Regions from separate parts of the Quadrisphaera sp. GCM10027208 genome, predicted to be linked through region 1. Evidence: predicted binding sites of a transcription regulator. Region 1 holds the regulator's gene; each other region holds the start of a gene.
What was found. Region 1 encodes LexA, which represses DNA repair genes until DNA is damaged. Its sites were predicted from a motif close to TCGAACANNTGTTCGA; they were not measured.
Positions count from the first base shown of each region.

Region 2: ACFP6A_RS07640 (LysM peptidoglycan-binding domain-containing protein) is a predicted target of LexA. The motif match lies at 2,793-2,808, and genes of this name have one in related genera.
Region 3: ACFP6A_RS06505 (DUF6504 family protein) is a predicted target of LexA. The motif match lies at 2,094-2,109, and genes of this name have one in related genera.

Region 1 covers NZ_JBHSRC010000005.1:85,454-91,826, forward strand. The annotation lists gene ACFP6A_RS09740 (aminotransferase class V-fold PLP-dependent enzyme) at 1-954, shown strand, start outside; gene ACFP6A_RS09745 (TraR/DksA family transcriptional regulator) at 951-1,322, shown strand; gene lexA (transcriptional repressor LexA) at 1,343-2,083, opposite strand; gene ACFP6A_RS09755 (LysM peptidoglycan-binding domain-containing protein) at 2,474-2,893, shown strand; gene ACFP6A_RS09760 (D-alanyl-D-alanine carboxypeptidase family protein) at 3,725-5,002, opposite strand; gene ACFP6A_RS09765 (hypothetical protein) at 5,142-5,432, shown strand; gene ACFP6A_RS09770 (RNase A-like domain-containing protein) at 5,462-6,373, shown strand, end outside.
Region 2 covers NZ_JBHSRC010000003.1:476,492-482,864, forward strand. The annotation lists gene ACFP6A_RS07620 (CpaE family protein) at 1-765, opposite strand, end outside; gene ACFP6A_RS07625 (hypothetical protein) at 762-1,412, opposite strand; gene ACFP6A_RS07630 (helix-turn-helix domain-containing protein) at 1,597-1,830, shown strand; gene ACFP6A_RS07635 (hypothetical protein) at 1,869-2,414, opposite strand; gene ACFP6A_RS07640 (LysM peptidoglycan-binding domain-containing protein) at 2,823-3,707, shown strand; gene ACFP6A_RS07645 (Rv3235 family protein) at 3,704-4,261, shown strand; gene secA (preprotein translocase subunit SecA) at 4,265-6,373, opposite strand, start outside.
Region 3 covers NZ_JBHSRC010000003.1:226,927-233,299, reverse strand. The annotation lists gene ACFP6A_RS06525 (carotenoid biosynthesis protein) at 1-158, opposite strand, end outside; gene ACFP6A_RS06520 (DUF4126 domain-containing protein) at 155-745, opposite strand; gene ACFP6A_RS06515 (monooxygenase) at 797-1,480, opposite strand; gene ACFP6A_RS06510 (YbaK/EbsC family protein) at 1,484-2,014, opposite strand; gene ACFP6A_RS06505 (DUF6504 family protein) at 2,289-2,651, shown strand; gene ACFP6A_RS06500 (SAV_6107 family HEPN domain-containing protein) at 2,665-3,147, shown strand; gene ACFP6A_RS06495 (DNA polymerase III subunit alpha) at 3,147-6,373, shown strand, end outside.

The DNA.
Region 1 (6,373 bases):
CTCCAGGACGCGCTCGACGAGTGGCGCCGGGGCCGGGCCACCCCCGGCCGCTACGACGTCGCGGTCGCGGAGTCCCGCCGGCTGTACGCCGGGCTGGTCGGCGTCGACCCCGCCAGGGTCGCGGTCGGCTCACAGGTGTCCGTGCTCGCCGGCCTGGTTGCGAGCTCACTGCCCGACGGCGCCGAGGTGCTCTGCGTCGACGGCGACTTCACCTCGGTGATCTTCCCGTTCCTGGTCCACGCCGACCGCGGAGTGACCGTCCGGCACGTCCCGCTGGAGCGCCTGGCCGAGGAGGTGCGTCCCAGCACCGACCTCGTCGCCTTCTCGCTGGCGATGTCGGCGTGCGGCACCGTGGTCGACGGGGACGCCGTGGCCGAGGCGGCCGACGAGGCCGGCGCGGCCACCCTGTGCGACCTCACCCAGGCGGTGGGGTGGATGCCCGTGGACGCCTCACGCTTCGACGTCACCATCTGCTCGGCGTACAAGTGGCTGTGCAGCCCACGCGGGTCGGCGTTCGCGACGATCAGCGAGCGTGCGGCAGGGTGGCTGCGACCCACCTCGGCCGGGTGGTACGCCGGTGACGACGTGTGGGACTCCATCTACGGACCGCGGATGCGGCTGGCCCAGGACGCCCGGCGCTTCGACGTGTCCCCGGCGTGGCTGTCCTGGGTCGGCACGGTGCCCGCGCTGCGGCTGTTCGCCGCGCTGGACCCGGCCGAGGTGCGCGCTTACGACGCTGCGCTCGCCGACCGGCTCCGAGAGGGGCTGGGTCTCGCCCCGGCCGGGCGCGCGGTCGTGTCCCTGCCGGACCCGGACGGCGACCGGCAGGCCAGGTTGGAACGGGCCGGGGCGGTCGTCGCGGCCCGGGCGGGCAGTGTGCGGATCGCCTTCCACCTGTGGAACGACGAGGACGACGTACGGCTGGTGCTCGACGCCCTCGCCACCCCCGCGTGAGCGGGGAGGCCGACCCGCGCCGGCGGCTGGACGCGGACCCGCGCCGGCGGCTGGACGCTGAACGCGTCGCGACACGCGACCGGGTCAACTCCCTGGACGCGGAGCTCCGCCGACTCGAGGAGTCCGCTGCCGAGGTGGCGACCGACGACGAGCACGACCCGGACGGCTCCGGCGGGCTCGCGGTCGGTCGAGCCCAGCTGCAGGCGCTGCGCGAGCAGGCACGCCAGCAGCTCGCCGAGATCGAGGCGGCCGTGCAACGGCTGGACGCCGGCCGCTACGGGGTGTGTGAGCGGTGCGGACGACCGGTGGCCGCGGAGCGGTTGGCGGCCCGGCCCACCGCGCGGGTGTGCATCGACTGTGCCGGTTAGACGCTGCGCAGCACCGCCGGTTAGACGCTGCGCAGCACCGCGACGACCCGGCCGAGCACGGTGGCCTCGTCGCCGGGGATCGGCTCGTAGGCCGGGTTGTGCGGCAGCAGCCAGACGTGACCGTCGCGTCGCTTGAACGTCTTCACCGTCGCCTCGCCGTCGATCATCGCGGCGACGATCTCACCGTTCTCGGCGACCGGCTGCTGCCGGACGACGACCCAGTCGCCGTCGCAGATGGCGGCGTCGATCATCGAGTCACCGGACACCTTGAGCAGGAAGAGCTGCCCGTCACCCACGAGCTGACGGGGCAAAGGGAAGACGTCCTCGACCGCCTGCTCGGCGAGGATCGGCCCGCCGGCGGCGATCCGGCCGACCACCGGGACGTACGACGCCGCCGGCCGCGCGTCCCCGACACCTGTCTCGTCGACGTCCGGGGGCAGTTCGGACTCGGCGGTGGCGCGAGCGCCCCGTCCCGGCGTGACCACCTCGATGGCCCGCGGCCGGTTCGGGTCCCGTCGCAGGTAGCCCTTGCGCTCCAGGGCGGCGAGCTGGTGCGCGACGCTGCTCGGGCTCGTCAGCCCCACCGCCTGACCGATCTCCCGCATGCTCGGCGGGTAGCCGCGGGTCTCCACGGCGTGGCGGATGCTCTCCAGGATCGTGCGCTGCCGGGCCGTGAGGCCGTCCCCGCCGGCGGGCTGGTCCGGCAGCTCGTGCACCGTCGCGCCGTCCGTCGTGCCGGGATGGTCCTTCGCTGTGGCCACGTCCGCTCCGTCCCTGTTGTGCTGCTGGCTCTGTCGTGCTGCTGGCTCTGTCGTGCTGCTGGCTCTGTTCGACCGGTTCTGCCGTCCTGCCGCTGCGCTGGCCGGCCGCCGGTGATCGACACGCTAGACCGGGGCACCGACGGTTTCAAACACCTGTTCGAGCGTGTCGTCGCGATGTCAGTGCTGCTCGGCGGTGTGCTGGCGAGACCGCTGGGTAGAGGCGTTGTCGGTGCCCGGTGCTGGAGTGACGTCCAGGTGGGAAGCGAGCGGCCGGCCGATGGCTGCGCCGGGAGCGGTGGACACAGTCGCTCCCGAGTGCTAGACATCGGACAGGCGTTCGATCGAACACACGTTCGGGCCCTACGTCACGGAACGCCCTGGAGGTACCTGATGAGCGCAGTCACGATCGACCACCGCCTGGTCCCGGTTCGCCGTGCGCGGTCGCACCGGCCCGCCGACGTCGTTCCCCTGCCGGTGCGGCAGGCGCCGGCTGCCGTAGCCGGTGGACCGGCCGTGCCGCTGCGGATCACCCGGCGCGGGCGACTCACCCTGATGCTGGTCCTGTCGGCGGTCCTCGCCGTCGCCGGGCTGGGTGCCGCAGGGCAGGCTCTCGCCGGTCCGGACGCCGCCCCGCCGCCGATGGACACGGTCGTGGTCCTGCCGGGCGACACGCTGTGGGGCATCGCCTCCGGCGTCGCCGCGCCAGGAGAGGACGTCCGCGACGTGATCGTCGAGATCAGGACTCTCAACGGCCTGAGCACCTCGGCGGTGAACGTCGGCCAGGAGCTCCTCGTCCCAGCCACCCCCTAATCCCTCCGTGCTCAGGTCGGCACCACTCTCTTCGTGATCATGCAATCCCGCCACCCCGGACGCCGCCCCCTCGGTGATCATGCAATCCCGCCACCCCGGACGCCGCCCTCCTCGGTGATCATGCAATCCCGCCACCCTGGTCACACCCCCGGACGCTGCCCCTTCGGCGATCATGCAATCCCGCCACCTCTTCACGCATCGCCCGCGCAGAGTGGCGTTACGCGGGGAAGTTCTGACTGATTCAGAACTCTGTGGCAGACTGTGGAAAGAGTGCCTGTTTGGTTCTGGCGTCGGCCTTTCAAGCGGCATGACGCCTGTGATTCGGCCCTCCTTGTGGTGACCATGCACTGCGCCATCTGGAAGAGGCGGGCACGGCGATCCCGGGCCCGTCCTGCGACGAGCCTCCAGAGCGAACCGGGCCGTCCTGGCCCTCTCCGCGGAGTTCGGCCTACATGCAACGTCGCGAGGTGGGATACGGTCTAGCCGCTGCTGGCTGCCTTCTGCAAGGTGGCGGGATTGCATGATCACGAAAGGGGAGATGTCGCGGCGTCGGGCGATTGAATGCATTGCTACGGGTGCTGCGGGCGGTTACAAAATGCTGGATTCACCATGGTTTTTGCGGTGTGTTGCGCCAGCAACCCAGCACTTTGTGAGTGGACGTGGGCCGTACGGGGTGGCGGGATTGCATGATCACCGAGGGGGCGGCGTCGGGGGTGGCGGGATTGCATGATCACCGAGGGGGCGGCGTGCGGGGGTGGCGGGATTGCATGATCATCGAGGGGGCGGCGTTCGGGGTGGCGGGATTGCATGATCACCGAGGGGGTGAAGGGGTCAGGCGCCGAGCTCCCAGTGCCAGGGCTCGGGCTTGCTGCCGTCCTGCTGTGCCCACCCGGGGTTGAACCAGCCGAAGCGCGGGGCGTTGAGCTGCATCCACCGGTGCTCGGGCGTGCCGAACCGGTCGATGCCGCCGCACAGGTCGACGGCCGTGCCCCAGCCGTGGTTGCTGGTGCCTGGCCGAGCCGCCAGGGCCGGCTTCTGCTCGCGCAGCCGGACCTGTGACTGCAGTGTGCGGTAGGAGTCCGTGACGCAGATCGGCTCGGCGAACGTCGAGGCGTACGCCTCCGCCAGTCGGTCGAAGGCGTAGGCGGCGTCCGCGCGCAGCAGGTGCCCCGGGGCGCCCCACAGCGGGCACAGCGCCGAGCGCGGGATCTGCCCGTTGGGGAACCGCTCGACGCCCTGGCTCGTGCAGGCACCGGTCCGCCCGGTCACGGCGTTGCCGCCGCCGCCGAGGGTCCCGACGTCCAGGCCGTCGAGGTTGGACGGCGGGGCTGACCTGGTCGTCCCGGCGAGCACCTGACGACGGGCCTCGGCAAGCCGCTCGGCCTCGGCGTCCGCCGTCGCCACGGCCGTCTCGCTGGACAGCAGCAGCCCCCGCAGCCGGCTCAGCTCCGCTTCGTGGGCGGCGACCAGCCGGTCGGCGTCCTCCTTGGCGTCGGTGGCCGCCTGGGTCGTCTCCCGGACCCGCAGCGCCGTCCGCTCGGCGGCGGCCGCGGCGTCCTCCTGCTCGTCCACCGCGGCCCCGGCCACGACGACGGTGTCCTGCTGGGCCCGTCCGACGACCTGCAGCATGGCGACCCGACGCGACAGGTCTTCGGGGTTCCGGGCCTCGAGCAGGGTCATCACGCCCTCGTAGGCGGCCAGCCCGGAGCCCTCGCGGTACGTGCGGGCGGCCCACCGACCCAGGTCGTCCCGGCTCGCGTTGTACCGGGTCCGCGCCGCGGTGAGCTCCTCGGAGCGTTCCCAGTGCTCTGCCTCCGCCTCCTGCTGCTCGCGCATCGCCGCCGCGTACACCTCGAGCGCCGCGTTTGCCGCCCGGGCGGCTTCGTCGAGGCGGCGCTGCGCCTCGGTGACGTCTCGCGCGCGCTGGTCGGCGACGGACCGCAGCCGGTGTGCCACGTCGCGCTGCGCCTCGACCTGCTCCTGCGACGGCGCCGACGGCTGCGCGACCGCGACCGCGGCTCCTACAGCCGGGACGGCGAGCGGCGCGACCCCGAGCCCGGCAGCGGCCAGGGCTGCTGCGGCGGCACGGCGCAGGCGGGACAGGGGCACGATCACCCATCGGCGTGACCCAGGGACGGGTTGAGCCCGCGGCCGGCACAGGTTCACTGCACCAGTACGCCGCAGCCGCACCCGGCAGCCTGTGGACGACGAGCCCGCGGTGACCCCGGTCCTGCCTACCGTTCCCCCCGTGGGCACCACCTCCGTCCGGTTCGGCGTCGACCCCGGTGAGCTGCACCGGGCCGCTGCGGCCGCCCGCGAGATCGGGCAGCGGCTGCGCGCCGCCCACGACCTCGCGCTCGCCGCCGGCGACCCGCACCCGTGGGCGCAGGACCCGGCTCTGGCCGCGACCGCCCGCCGTGCCGTCGCCGACCTCACCGCCGCGGCCCGGCTCGGCGTCGACCCGGCGTCCGCGCTCGAGGACGCACTGCGCCGGGCCGCGGAGTCCTACGCGGCCAGCGACACCTGGTGGCCGCGGTGACCCCCGCTCCGGTCCGGGCAGCGCCGGCCGTGACCCCGCCGGTTCAGGTCCCCGCGGTCGATCCCGCCGCCGCCGGGCGGGACGCCGAACGGCTGGCCCGCGCCGCCGCCGCGGCCGCCGGCGCGGCCCAGGACGTCGGCAGAACCGTCCCGGTCCAGTGGTACGGCCGGGCCGCGGACGCCGAGCGCGTCGTCCGGGCCGACCTCGCCCGCCAGGCCGAGCAGGTGCAGCGGCTGGCCGGCGCTGTCGCGGCCGCGCTGGCGGACTACGCCGCGCGGGTCGCGCCCGCACTGGCCGCGATGCGCCGGGCCGGTGAGGACCTCGAGGCCGGCCTGCGGCTGCAGGCCGCCGACCCGGCGTCCCCGGCGGCCGCGGCCCGGATCGAGCGGGCGTGGGCCGACCACGCGGCGGCCGAGCGCCGGTACACCGCCGCCGTCCTGGACGCCACCGCCGCCCTGGCCGAGGTCGAGGCCGAGACGGCCGCCCTGGCCACCGGTCCGGCCGCGCAGCTGCGCGCCGGCGTCGAGCAGTTCTGGCAGGACGCCGTGGTGGACCCGGCCCGGCTCGCCTGGGCCCTCACCGCGGGGTTCGTCACCGACCGGGACGCGTGGCGTGACACGGTGGCCGGACTGCGCGACGGGCTGCTCGACACCGTGCGCCACCCGGTCCGCACGCTCGACGAGATGCTCGCCGGGCCGTACTGGCGGGCCGGGGAGTGGGGCGCCGGAGTCGGTGCCCTGTTGGCCGGTGCCCTGCCGTGGCGGTTCGGTACCCGGCTCACCCCCGAGGAGCGGGCCCGCTGGGCGCCGTACCTGGCCGATCCCGATGCCCCGCGCCCCCGGCTGCAGAGCCTCGAGGAGCTCTTCGCCGGCGTGGACCTCAGCGCCCACGAGCACCACGCGCTCGGTCACACCCTGCGTCGCCACCGGCTCGAGGCCGAC
Region 2 (6,373 bases), on a different contig from region 1:
CAGCACGACCGGGTCGAGCCCGCCGGTGGACGCCGCCCGGCAGGCCGCGGCCAGGCCGGGCGACTCGTCGAGCAGGCCGAGCACCTGGGCCACGGACGCCGCGTGCGTGTCGGCGTCCACGAGCAGGGTCTCCTCGCCGAGCGCGGCGAGCTCGGCGGCCAGCGTGGCCGCCACGGTGGTGCGGCCGGGCGCCCCGGGCGTGCCCCACACGACGACGACCCGGCCCGGCTCGGCCGGGGCGCTGTGCCCGGGGCCGGCGTCCGGCCCACCCTCGGAGCCGGCGGCCGGTGCACCGCCGGCGGCGGCACCGTCCGCGGCGGCACCGCCTGCCCGCCGCTCCCGGGACCGCTCGAGGGCGGTCGCCGGGTCGGCCAGGGCGTGCCGCGGGGCGGGGGCCTCCTCGACGGCCTGGACGGCCTGCTCGACGAGCGCCGCCAGGTCCGCCGGCGGGGTGTCGGCCGCGGTGACGTGCCGGACCCCCAGGCGCCGCAGCCGGTCGGCGGCCCGGCCGTCGTCGTCCGGGTCGACGAGGCCGACGACGGCGACGCGGGCGGCTGCGAGCCGGTCGACCGCGGCGGTGTCGAGCCGGCGCAGGTCCGCGGACAGCAGCACGGCACGGCCCTGGCCGGCGGCTGCGGCGGCGAGCAGCTCGGTGAGGTCGGCGCAGCGGCGGACGACGACGAGCCCGGTGCGGGAGCGCTCGATCCCGCCGACGAGCGGGGCCTCCCACGCACCGGTGACGGCGGTGAGGACCGGGAGCGTCATCGCGGCGTCGACCCGGGCACGAGGACCAGCGCGATCTCGGCGTCGGCGGCCAGCGACCGCAGCGCTGCGCGCAGCTCAGCCTCGGCGAGCAGCACCTGGACGGTGGTCGACCCGCTGGCGGCGAACCCGCTGCCGCCCGTGGCCACCCCGGCGACCTCGGCTGCGGCGGCCAGCAGCTCGGGTTCGCCGAACTCCCCGGCACGCTCCGGGTCCGGCGGGGAGACCCAGACGTCGACGAGCGCGCCCTTGACCACCCCGTCGGGCAGGGCACCGGCCACGGGGATGCCCACGGCTCGCCGCTGGATCGCGTCGGCGCTGCCGAGGGCGGCCCGGGGCAGGAGCTCGCCGTCCCCCACGGGGCGCAGCAGCACGGCGCCGTCGGGTGGCGGGTCCGCGGCGGGCAGGTAGGCGCTGCTCGCCTCCCCCAGCCGGACGTCGACCGCGGTCAGCCGCTCCGGCGTCACCGGGTCACCGGCGACGAGCGGCCCGACGGCCGCCCACACCGCGACCGTGTCGTCGGCCGCGGCGACGACCCGGCTGCCCAGGACGACCGACCCGAGGACGAGCAGGACGCCGACGAGCAGGCGCGGGTCGCGCCAGGAGGGTGGTCGCAGGCGGCGCGCCTGCGGGCTGGGCAGTTCGGTCACGACACGCTCCCCGGTCACGGTCGGCGGGACGACGCCGCCGCCGGCGCCCCCGTTGCGGCCTCATCCTGCCCGGCGGAGACCGACGGCGGAAGCCGTCGTCCACAGGTCGTCGACGGGCCTGGTCGCGCCGGCGCGGCGCCGTGCCAGACTCTCCACGACGGGTCCGCGGCTGATCGAGGAGGGGATGAGCGTGCCCCCGAGGTTCCTGCCGCTGAGCGAGGTGGCGGAGATCCTCAACGTCTCGGCCAACCAGGCGTACGCCCTCGTGCGCAGCGGCGAGCTCCCGGCGATCAAGGTCGGTGGCCGTGGCCAGTGGCGGGTGGAGGTCAGCCGGCTCGAGGAGTACATCGAGCGCAAGTACGCCGAGACGGCCGCCATGGTGGCGCGGGGCGCCGACGAGGACGAGCCCGCCGACTGAGGTGGCCCCGGCCGCCGCGGCCCACCGGCCGCCGCGACCTACCGGGCCCCGTGGACGACCCGCAGCGCGGCGAACGGGACGCTGAGCACGCCGCGGACGGCGACCGCCCGCCGCGGCTCGCCCGCCGGGTGCTCCGCGACGTCGACGTGGTCCGCGCCGACCCGGTCCAGGGTCCCGGTCACCGTGCCGGCCGAGGTGACCACCCGCAGCCCGGTGCGGTCCCGCGCCAGCGCGCGCAGCGCCGAGGCCAGGCCGAGCCGGCGCAGCACCTGCCCGGCCGGCGGGGCCACCTCCCGGGTCAGGCCGTCCACCCAGCCGACCGCCGCGGTGGGCACCAGCGCCTGGCCGGCGTCCGTGCGCAGCACGAACCACTCCGGGGCGACGTCGAGGCACACCCCGGTCAGCGGCCCGTGGTCGGCCACGCTCACCCGGACCGGCTGCCCGACGACCGCCCGCAACCGGTCCGCGAGCGAGGTGCGGGCCAGCTCCGCGCGGACCCGGTCGGCGACCTCCGCCGCGTGCTCGGCCGCCTCGGCGGCGGCCATCTGGGCCTCGAGGTCGTCGAACAGGGACTCCCAGCGCACGGCGGCCACCGTAGGCGCAACCGCCCCGCCCCCGCTCCTCCCCACCCACACCCCCCCCTCCCCCCCTGCCCCCTCTTCCCCCTCTTCGTGATCATGCAATCCCGCCACCTACCAGGTCACGCGCCTGCCCCACAGAATGCTGCGTTCGGCACAGCTTGGCCGGCGTGTCGCGCCCACAACCCAGCATTCTGCGAACGGGAGGGCGGCGGGATGGGTGGCGGGATGGGTGGCGGGATTGCATGATCACGAAGAGGGATGTCCGGCTGAGCGCGAGGGGGTGGGGGAGCTCCGTCGTCCCACGCCAGTCATCCACAGCCACTCAACGTCGGCTAGACGCATCGTCCTGAACCGTCTATACCTGTCGCACAGCAAACAGCATCAAACGGCTGCTAGTGACGGGGTACGCACATGGTCAGGACGACGAGCAGGGCGCGGACGGGCGGACCGGGCCGCAGCGGCAGGACGGCGGGCGCGGGGACGCCGTGGGCCCGGCTGGGGGTGCTGACCGCGGGGCTCGCGGCAGGCGCGACCGCCGGGATCGCGGCCGTCCGGGCCGGGACGGCGGACGTCGCCGGGCTGGTCGCCGGTGGGGTGCCGGCCGCCAGCCCGGCCGGGTTGACCCAGGCCGTGGTCGCGGTGGGCACCGTGGCCGTCGGCCTCGGCACGCTGTGGCTGGTCGCCGGCGCCGCGCTCACCGCGGTGGACCTGCTCGCCACTCGCGCCGGGACGCCGGCACCTGTCCCCGTACGCCGGGCGGCCGCGACGGCGCCACGGGCCACCCAGCGCCTCGTCGCCGCGGTCCTGGGCATGGGGATCGCGTGCGGGACGGCGGGAGCGGCCGGTGCGGTACCGGCCCCTGCCGCCACCGAGGCGCTGGTCGTGGTCACAGAGCTGGCCACGCAGCCCGCCACGGAGCAGGCCACGGAGCACGCCGCGGAGTCACCGGCCTGGCAGGACCCGTTCGACCCCGGCTGGCGGGCGGCCACGGGGTGGACCCCCGCGCGGGCACCGGACCCGGCACCACGACCGACGGCGACCCAGCCGGCCGCGTCGCTGCCGGCGTCCGAGGCCGCACCGGCGCGGGCCCACCTGCGCTCCGAGGACGCCGTCGTCGTCCGCCGCGGGGACACCCTGTGGGACATCGCCGCCCGGTCCCTGCCCGCGGGCGCGGGCGCCGCCGAGATCGCCGCCGAGTGGCCCCGCTGGTGGGCGGCCAACCGTGACGTGATCGGCCCGGACCCCGACCTGCTGCTGCCCGGTCAGCGGCTCGTGCCGCCGGCGGCCGGCTCATGAGCGCCCCGACGCTGCGCCGGCTGCCGGTGCCGGTCAGCGAGCCGTTCCCCAGCACCCGGCTGACCCGGGCGCCGGCGGCGTCGGCGTCGGCGCACCAGCAGCACATGCTCGACCTGACGTTCTCGGCGAGCACGCAGCCGGACCCGGCCGCCGACGCCTGGGCCGGGCCGCAGCCGACGTCCCCAGACCGGCTGCCGGACCCGCGGGAGGTCGCCGGGGCGGTGGTCCAGGCCGTCGTCGAGGTGCTCGCCGGGACCCGCCCCGCCGGTCAGCTCGTCCGCTGGCTGTCCGCGGACGTCTACGCGGCGCTGCAGCGCCGCGCCGCGCTGGCCGCCCGGCTGCGCCGGCCACCGACGTCGACGTCGGTGCCGGGGCGTCAGGAGCGGGCACCGGTGCGCCGCGCGGTGGTCCGCTCGGTGCACACGACCGAGCCGGTCCCCGGCGTGGTAGAGGCGAGCGCCGTCGTCGTCGACCGCGGCCGGGTGCGTGCCGTGGCCCTGCGCCTCGAAGGGCTCGACGGACGCTGGCGGGCCACCGCCCTGGAGATGGGCTGAGGCTCAGCCCTTGCGCCGGGCCCGCCGCTGCGCGGCCCGGCGCTCCCGGCGGGAGCCGCCCGCGGCGTCCGACCCGGACGTCCCACCGGCTGCGCCGTCCCCCTCGGTGCGCACCTCGACGTCCCCCTCGCCGTCCACGGTCGGGGCCGTGTACTGCAGCCGGGCCGGACGCTCCGGACCGACGAGGCCCTTGGCGACGAGGACCGGCGCCGCACCGGTGTGCATCGCACCCTCCTGCTCGGCGGGCGCGGAGACCTGGACCTCCAGGTTGAACAGGTACCCGACCGACTCCTCCTTGATGGCCTCGGTCATCGCCTGGAAGAGCTGGTAGCCCTCCCGCTGGTACTCCACCAGCGGGTCACGCTGCGCCATCGCCCGCAGCGAGATGCCCTCCTGCAGGTAGTCCATCTCGTAGAGGTGCTCGCGCCACTTGCGGTCCAGCACCGACAGCACGACGCGGCGCTCGAGCTCCCGCATCGCCGCCGAGCCGACCTGCTCCTCGCGGGCCGTGTACGCCAGCTGGGCGTCCGAGCGCAGCTCCTCGGCCAGGCCGGCCGCGGTGAGCCGCTCGCGCCCGCCGGCCTCCTCCACGACCTCCTCGACGGTCAGCGACACCGGGTAGAGGGTCCGCAGCGCGCTCCACAGCTGGTCGAGGTCCCACTCCTCGGCGAACCCCTCGGCGGTGGCGGCCGTGACGTAGCTGGTGACGACGTCGTCGATGAAGTGCCGGACCTGCTCGTGCAGGTCCTCCCCCTCGAGCACCCGGCGCCGCTCGGCGTAGATCACCTCGCGCTGGCGGTTGAGGACGTCGTCGTACTTCAGGACGTTCTTGCGGATCTCGAAGTTGCGGGCCTCGACCTGGCTCTGCGCGCTCTGGATCGCCCGGGAGACCATCTTGGACTCCAGCGGGACGTCGTCCGGGATGCCGGCCCGGGTCAGCAGGGACTCGGCGACCGCGGAGTTGAACAGCCGCATGAGGTCGTCGGTGAGGGAGAGGTAGAACCGGGACTCCCCCGGGTCGCCCTGGCGCCCGGAGCGGCCGCGCAGCTGGTTGTCGATCCGGCGGGACTCGTGCCGCTCGGTACCCAGCACGTACAGCCCACCGAGCTCGGTGACCTCCTCGTGCTCGGCGGCGACGGCCTGCTGCGCCTTCTCCAGCGCGTCGGGCCAGGCGGCCTCGTACTCCTCGGCGTTCTCGGCCGGATCCAGGCCCCGGGCCGCGAGCTCGGCGACGGCCATGAACTCGGCGTTGCCGCCGAGCATGATGTCGGTACCACGGCCGGCCATGTTCGTCGCGACGGTGACCGCGCCCTTGCGCCCGGCCATCGCGACGATCGCCGCCTCCCGCTCGTGCTGCTTGGCGTTGAGCACCTCGTGCGGGATCCGCTTCTCGTGCAGCTTCTTCGACAGGTACTCGCTCTTCTCGACGCTCGTCGTGCCGACGAGGACCGGCTGGCCGGCCCGGTGCCGCTCGGCGATGTCCTCGACGACGGCGTCGAACTTGGCCACCTCGGTCTTGTAGACGAGGTCCGGCTGGTCCTTGCGGATCATCGGCCGGTTCGTCGGGATCGGCACGACACCGAGCGAGTAGATGGAGGTGAACTCTGCCGCCTCGGTCATCGCCGTGCCGGTCATCCCGGAGAGCTTGTCGTACATCCGGAAGTAGTTCTGCAGGGTGATGGTGGCCAGGGTCTGGTTCTCGGCCTTGATCTCCACCCCCTCCTTGGCCTCGATGGCCTGGTGCATGCCCTCGTTGTAGCGGCGGCCGGCGAGGATGCGGCCGGTGTGCTCGTCGACGATGAGGACCTCGCCGTCGACGACGACGTAGTCCTTGTCCCGCTTGTAGAGCTCCTTGGCCTTGACCGCGTTGTTGAGGTACCCGACGTACGGGGTGTTGACGGCGTCGTAGAGGTTGTCGATGCCGAGGTAGTCCTCGACCTTCTCGATCCCGGACTCCAGGATGCCGACGGTGCGCTTCTTCTCGTCGACCTCGTAGTCCTCGTCCCGGGTGAGCCGCAGGGCGATCTTCGCGAACTCGCCGAACCACTTGCTCGCGTCACCGGTCGCCGGGCCGGAGATGATCAGCGGGGTGCGGGCCTCGTCGATGAGGAT
Region 3 (6,373 bases), on a different contig from region 1:
CCGACGGTCGCCGCCGCGTGCGTCAGGGCCGCGCCGCAGAACAGCAGCACGGAGACGACGGTCGCGGTGCGCAGCCCCGCGCCGTCCAGCAGCGGGTAGCTGATCTGGGTCAGCACGGCGGCTGCGGCGAGCAGCAGCGCGGCCCGGCGTGCCGTCACCGCAGCGTGCCCGGCTGCGTGCGCTGGCGGCGCTGGCGGCGCCAGGCGCGGACCCGGGAGAGCAGCAGCAGCACGAGCACGGTCCCGGTGACGAGGAGGACGGCCGCGACGCCGGCCGCCAGCCACGGGGCCACCAGCACCAGGGAGACCACCGAGGCGACCCCGACGTCCTCGGCGACGCTCACGGCGACGTTGCTGGCCGGCTCCGGGGAGGTGTTGACCGCCGCCCGCAGACCGGCCTTGACGGCGTGGCTGGCCAGGGCCGTCACCCCGCCGGCGGTGGCGGCCAGCGCCTGCTCCACGCTCGAGGCCTCCCCGGCGAGCAGGGCACCGAGGACGGCGCCCACGGTCGGACGGATCGCGGTGTGGACGGCGTCCCAGGTGGAGTCCAGGTAGGGGACCTTGTCGGCCACCGCGTCGACGGCGAACAGCACCCCGGCCGCGACGAGCACGTCGGTGCGGGCCAGCACGTCGGGGACCGCCGCGACGCCGGCGAACCGCTCGACCAGACCCAGAATCAGGACGACGAGGTAGGCGTTGACGCCGCTCGCCCAGCCCGTGGTGAACACCCACGGCAGCAGCTCCACGCGCCCCTCCTTCCGTCACTCCTTCGCCGTCACGGCCGGCCGGCACCGGTCTCAGGCCCGGTAGGACCCCAGTGTGCCGCGCGCGCCCAGCACCTCGAACCGGGCGAACAGCTCCTCGCCGTACCAGCCCTCGGCGCCGGTGCGTCGGACCACCTCGGCGTGCGCGGCCCGCCGGTGGGCGAACTCCTGCAGCGCGGCGTCGTCGTCCCACAGCGAGAACGTGCCCTGCAGGCCGACCGGCGCCTCGCCGATCCCGATGGCGAGCCGGAGCCCGCCCACCCGGTGCAGGTCCACGGCCACCGGCGGGACGGCGCGGTGGAAGGTCAGCAGCGACCGGGTGCGGACCCGGGCCCGGGTGATGCTGGCGACCGGGCCGGTGACCCGCCGCGGGACCGGCTCGCCGAACGGTTCGCGTCCCGCCCACCGCCCGCGGGAGGCGAGCGGGCGCAGGACGACGTGCAGGCGCTCCTCGGCGATCCGGTCCCAGCCCCGCACCGTCGCCGAGTCCTCGAACGCGGTCGCGGCTGCCTCGTCGTCCCAGGTGGTGAGCAGTGCCCAGTGCCGCGGGTCGGCGTCCCGGACGGTGAACGTGCGTCCCCGGCCGGTGCCGAGCAGCCGGCTGAACCGGGCCGGGCCGTGGCGCAGCAGCAGGGGGTCCAGGGCCATCCGGCCGAGCGCGGCGGGAACGGCGCGGGACGGCACCCCCCAGACCGACAGGGTGACGAGCGGGACCACCGGTCAGCCGACCTCGACCGGCTGGCCGGCGGTGATCCGCAGCAGCTCGTCGTAGCGGGTGGGGAACACGGTGCGCGGGTGCCCGCCGGCGGCCCAGACGACGTCGTGCTGGGCGAGGGCGACGTCGACGAGGGTCTGCAGCGGTTCGGTGTGCCCGACCGGGGCGACGCCGCCGATGGCGAAACCGGTGCGGCGGCGGACGAGGTCCGGGTCCGCCCGGTGCAGGGCGGGGACGCCGAGCACGCCGGCGACCCGGGCCGGGTCGACCCGGTGGGCGCCGGAGGTGAGCACGAGCACGGGACGGCGTCCGTCGGGGTCGTCCGGGTCGTCCACGGCGAAGATCAGGGAGTTGGCGATCTGACCGACCTCGACGCCGAGCGCGGCGGCCGCCAGGGCGGCGGTCCGGACGTGCTCGTCCAGGGCCACGATCCGGCCGGTGGCGCCGAGCTCGTCGAGGGCGGCGCGGACCCGCTGGACGCTGGGGTGGGCCAGGACGGGATCGTCCGGGCCCGGTCGGGTGGAGGGAGCCGTCATGGGGAAAGGCTAGTTGTCCCCAGGTCCAGAACTCGCTGTTGACGGGACCGTCGTCGCCGGGGTGTACTGTCGCCATCGTTCGAACAGGTGTTCGACAGATGGTCGACAAAGGGTCCGGGTCCCCGTCCCGGCCCCGTGGCACCTGTCGGACGGTCGCACGACGCGGGAGTCGCACCCGTGTCGGGCGGTCCGGAGCGGTGGTGCCTCGACCCCGCCCCGCTCCGGACCGCCGGTCGGCTGAGTCGCGGCCGAGGCCGCAGGGGAGGGCAGCACGGTGCGGACCTACGACGACCCGGTGGACGTGCGCGGCCAGGACGCGCCCCACCAGTTCCTCTGGCGGGGGCGGCTGTACGTCGTCCGGGAGGTGCTCTCGCACTGGTACGAGCGCACCGCCTGGTGGGACGGCGCGGCCGCCCAGGCCGTGCGCGGGAGCGCCGACCCGGTCGTCTCCCCGCCGCCGGCCGGCGCCGTGGACCCCGCGGCCGCGTCGTCCGGGCCGGACGTCGAGCGGGAGGTGTGGCGGGTCGAGGCGAGCGCCGGGCGCACCGCCGGCTGCGGGGTCTTCGACCTCGTGCTGTCCCGTCCCGTCGGCCGGCCGGCGCAGACCGGGTGGCGGCTGGTCCGGGTCGTGGACTGAGGAGGTGCCGACGATGACGACGACAGCGACGACGACAACGACGACAGCGACGACAGCGACGAGAACGAGGACGGCGAGGACGACGGGCGCGGCGGGTCCTCGGCCGGCCCCCGTTCCGGTGGCCGCCGTCGAGCTGCTCGACCGGGCCGCCCGCGGCCTGGCCCGGGCGGAGCTGGCCGGCACGCCGGGGGAGCGGTACGTCGCCGCCCACCTGGCGGCGCTGCGCTGCGCCGCCGCGGTCCTCGCGGTCCGTGGCCGGCCGAGCCGCCGCGGCCCGCGCAGCGTCTGGGAGGTGCTGCCGCGGGTGGCCCCCGAGCTCGGTGAGTGGGCGGCGTTCTTCGCCTCGACGGCGTCCCGCCGGGCCGCGGTCGAGGCCGGCCGGGGGGAGACCGTCACGGCCCGGGAGGCCGACGACCTGCTCCGGGACGCCGGCGCCTTCGCCGTCCTCGTCGCCGGGTCCCTCGGCGTCCCGGTGCCTTCCGCCCTGGCGGTCTGATGCCCGTCACCCACCTGCCCTCCGGCACCCACCTGCCCTCCTTCACCCACCTGCACGTGGCCTCCGGCTACTCGATGCGGTACGGCGCGAGCACCCCGGCCGCGCTCGTCGAGCGGGCGGCCGGGCTGGGGCTCGACGCGCTGGCCCTCACCGACCGGGACGGGCTCTACGGGGCGGTCAAGTTCGTCACCGCCTGCCGGGACGCCGGCCTCACCCCGGTGCTCGGGGTCGACCTGGCGGTCGAGCCGAGCGGGCTGGCCGCCGGCCTGCCGGCCTGGGCCGACCCCGGCGCCGCGGCTCGCGGCGTCCGCGGCGGCACCCCGGTCCGGGGCGGGTCGGCCGTCGACCCCCGGCTGCCCCGGGTCACCGTGCTCGCCCACGGCAGCGTCGCCCCCGACGAGGTGAGCGCCGGGCTGGCGCCCGGAGCCGGCTACGCCCGCCTGTCCCGGCTGGTCTCGGCGACCCACCTGCGGGGCGAGCGGGGCACCCCGGTGGCGACCGCTGCCCTCGTCGGCGAGCACGCCGAGGCCGCCGACGGGACCCCCGCCCTCACCGTGCTGCTGGGTCCGGGCTCCGAGCTGGGCCGCGCCGTCCTGGCCCGCCGGACCGACCTGGCCCGGGCCGTGCTCGCCTCCTGGTACTCCGTCCTGCCGCCCGGGTCGCTCGCCGTCGAGGTGGTCTGCCACCGGGGACCGGACGGCACCCCCGGCAGCCTCGGGCACGCGGCCCGGATGCTCGCCCTGGCCCGGGAGGCCGGGATCCCGGCCGTGCTGACCAACGCCGTCCGGTACGCCACCGGTGAGGACGCGGCGACCGTCGACGTCCTCGACGCCGCCCGGCGGCTCGTCCCGATGGACGCCCGGCACCTGGACCGGACCACCGCCCAGGGCTACCTCAAGGGTGCCGAGGAGATGGCCGCCCTGGCGGCCGAGGTCGCCCGGGCGGCGGGCGGGAGCGGACCCGCCGACCTGCTCACCGGCACCGAGCGGGTCGCCGCCCGGTGCCGGCTCGACCCGGTCCGGGACCTCGGCCTCGGCTCGGTGCACCTCCCCGAGCCGGCCGTTCTCGGCCTCGGCCCGGACGACGACCCCGACGCCGTCCTGCGGGCCCGGTGCGAGGCCGGGATCGGCCGCCGCTACCCGGGCGCCGGGCAGCGCCAGCTCGCCGCGGTCCGGGCCCGCCTCGACGACGAGCTGGCCACCGTCGCCGCGCTGGGCTACCCGACGTACTTCCTCACCGTGGCCGACGTCTGCGACCTCGTCCGCTCGATGGGGGTGCGGGTCGCCGCCCGCGGCTCGGGGGCCGGCAGCCTGGTCAACCACCTGCTCGGCGTCTCGGGGGTGGACCCGATGGCGCACGGCCTGCTGATGGAGCGGTTCTGCACGCCGCTGCGCACCGAGCTGCCCGACATCGACATCGACGTCGAGTCCGCCCGCCGCACCGAGGTCTACGAGCGGGTGATCGAACGGTTCGGCGGGCAGCGGGTGGCCGCGGTGTCGATGATGGACACCTACCGGGTCCGGCACGCCGTCCGGGACGCCGGCGCGGCGCTCGGGATGCCGCCGGGCGAGATCGACGCGATCGCCACGGCGTTCCCGCACATCCGCGCCCGGGACGCGCGGGCCGCGCTCGCCGAGCTGCCCGAGCTGCGCGCCTCCGGGATCGGCTCCTCCCGGCTCGACCTGCTCCTCGACACCGTCGAGCGGCTCGACGGGCTGCCCCGGCACGTCGCGCTGCACCCGTGCGGGGTGCTGCTGTCGGACGCCACCCTGCTGGACCGCACCCCGGTCGAGGCGAGCTGGCAGGGCTTCCCGATGAGCCAGTACGACAAGGACGACGTCGAGGTGCTCGGCCTGCTCAAGCTCGACGTGCTCGGGGTCCGGATGCAGTCGGCGATGGCGTACGCGCTCGAGGAGGTCGAGCGGGTGGACGGGGAGCGCGTCGACCTCGACGCGGTGCCGCTGGACGACGAGCCGACGTTCCGGCTGATCCGCTCCACCCGCACGCTCGGCTGCTTCCAGATCGAGTCACCCGGGCAGCGCGAGCTCGTCGGCAAGTTCGCCCCCCAGGACTTCGCCGACCTCGTCATCGACATCTCGCTGTTCCGCCCGGGCCCGGTGAAGTCCGACATGGTGACCCCGTTCCTGTCGGCGCGGCAGGGCTGGCGGGCGCCGGAGTACCTGCACGAGACGCTGCGTGAGCCGCTCGCCGAGACCTACGGGGTCGTCGTCTTCCACGAGCAGGTGCTGCACATCGTCGCGCGGACCGCCGGGGTGAGCCTGGCCGAGGCCGACGAGGTCCGCCGTGCCCTCGGCTCCCGGGACGGGCAGGCCGAGGTGGAGGCGTGGTGGCGGCCCCGGGCCGCGGCGAACGGCTACTCCCCGCAGGACGTCGACCGGATCTGGACGGTGCTGCGCTCCTTCGCCTCCTTCGGGTTCTGCAAGGCGCACGCGGCCGCGTTCGCGCTGCCCACCTACCAGTCCGCGTGGCTCAAGACCCACCACCCGGCGGCCTTCCTCGCCGGGGTGCTCACCCACGACCCGGGGATGTACCCCAAGCGGCTGATCCTCGACGACGCGCGCAACCTCGGCATCGCCGTCCTGCCGCTCGACGTCAACCGCTCCGACGGCTGCTACCGGGTGGAGCGGGTGGCTCCGTGCCCGCCCGCCGGCGGTGGCCCCCGGGACGAGCCGCCGCCGGTCGCCTCCGGCGACCCGGGGGAGGGGCTGCGGCTCGACGCCGCGGTGCCGGACGCCCGGGGCTACGGCATCCGGCTGTCGCTGGCAGACGTCAAGGGGATCTCCGAGGCCGAGGTGTCCCGGGTCGTCGCCGGCCGGCCCTACCACTCGCTGGCGGACTTCTGGCACCGCGCGAGGGTGTCCCGCCCGGTGGTGGAGCGGCTCGTCCTCACCGGCGCCTTCGACGCCCTGTACGGGATCGGCTCCCGCTCCCCGGTCCGCCGCCGGGGAGCGGTCACCCGGCGCGACCTGCTGCTCCAGGTCGCCGACCTGGACCGCTGGACCCGGGGTGCCGAGCGGGCCGCCCGCCGGTCCGCGCCCTCCCGCGGCCGCTCCCGGACCGCCGCGACCCCGGCCGCCCCGGTCGAGGTGCTCGCCGCCCGGCAGTCCCGGGCCCCCGCCCGGGTGCAGCCGCCCGACCGGCAGGGCGTCCAGCTCGCGCTCGACCTCGGGGACGCCCCGGAGCACACCGTGCCCAGCGGGTTGCC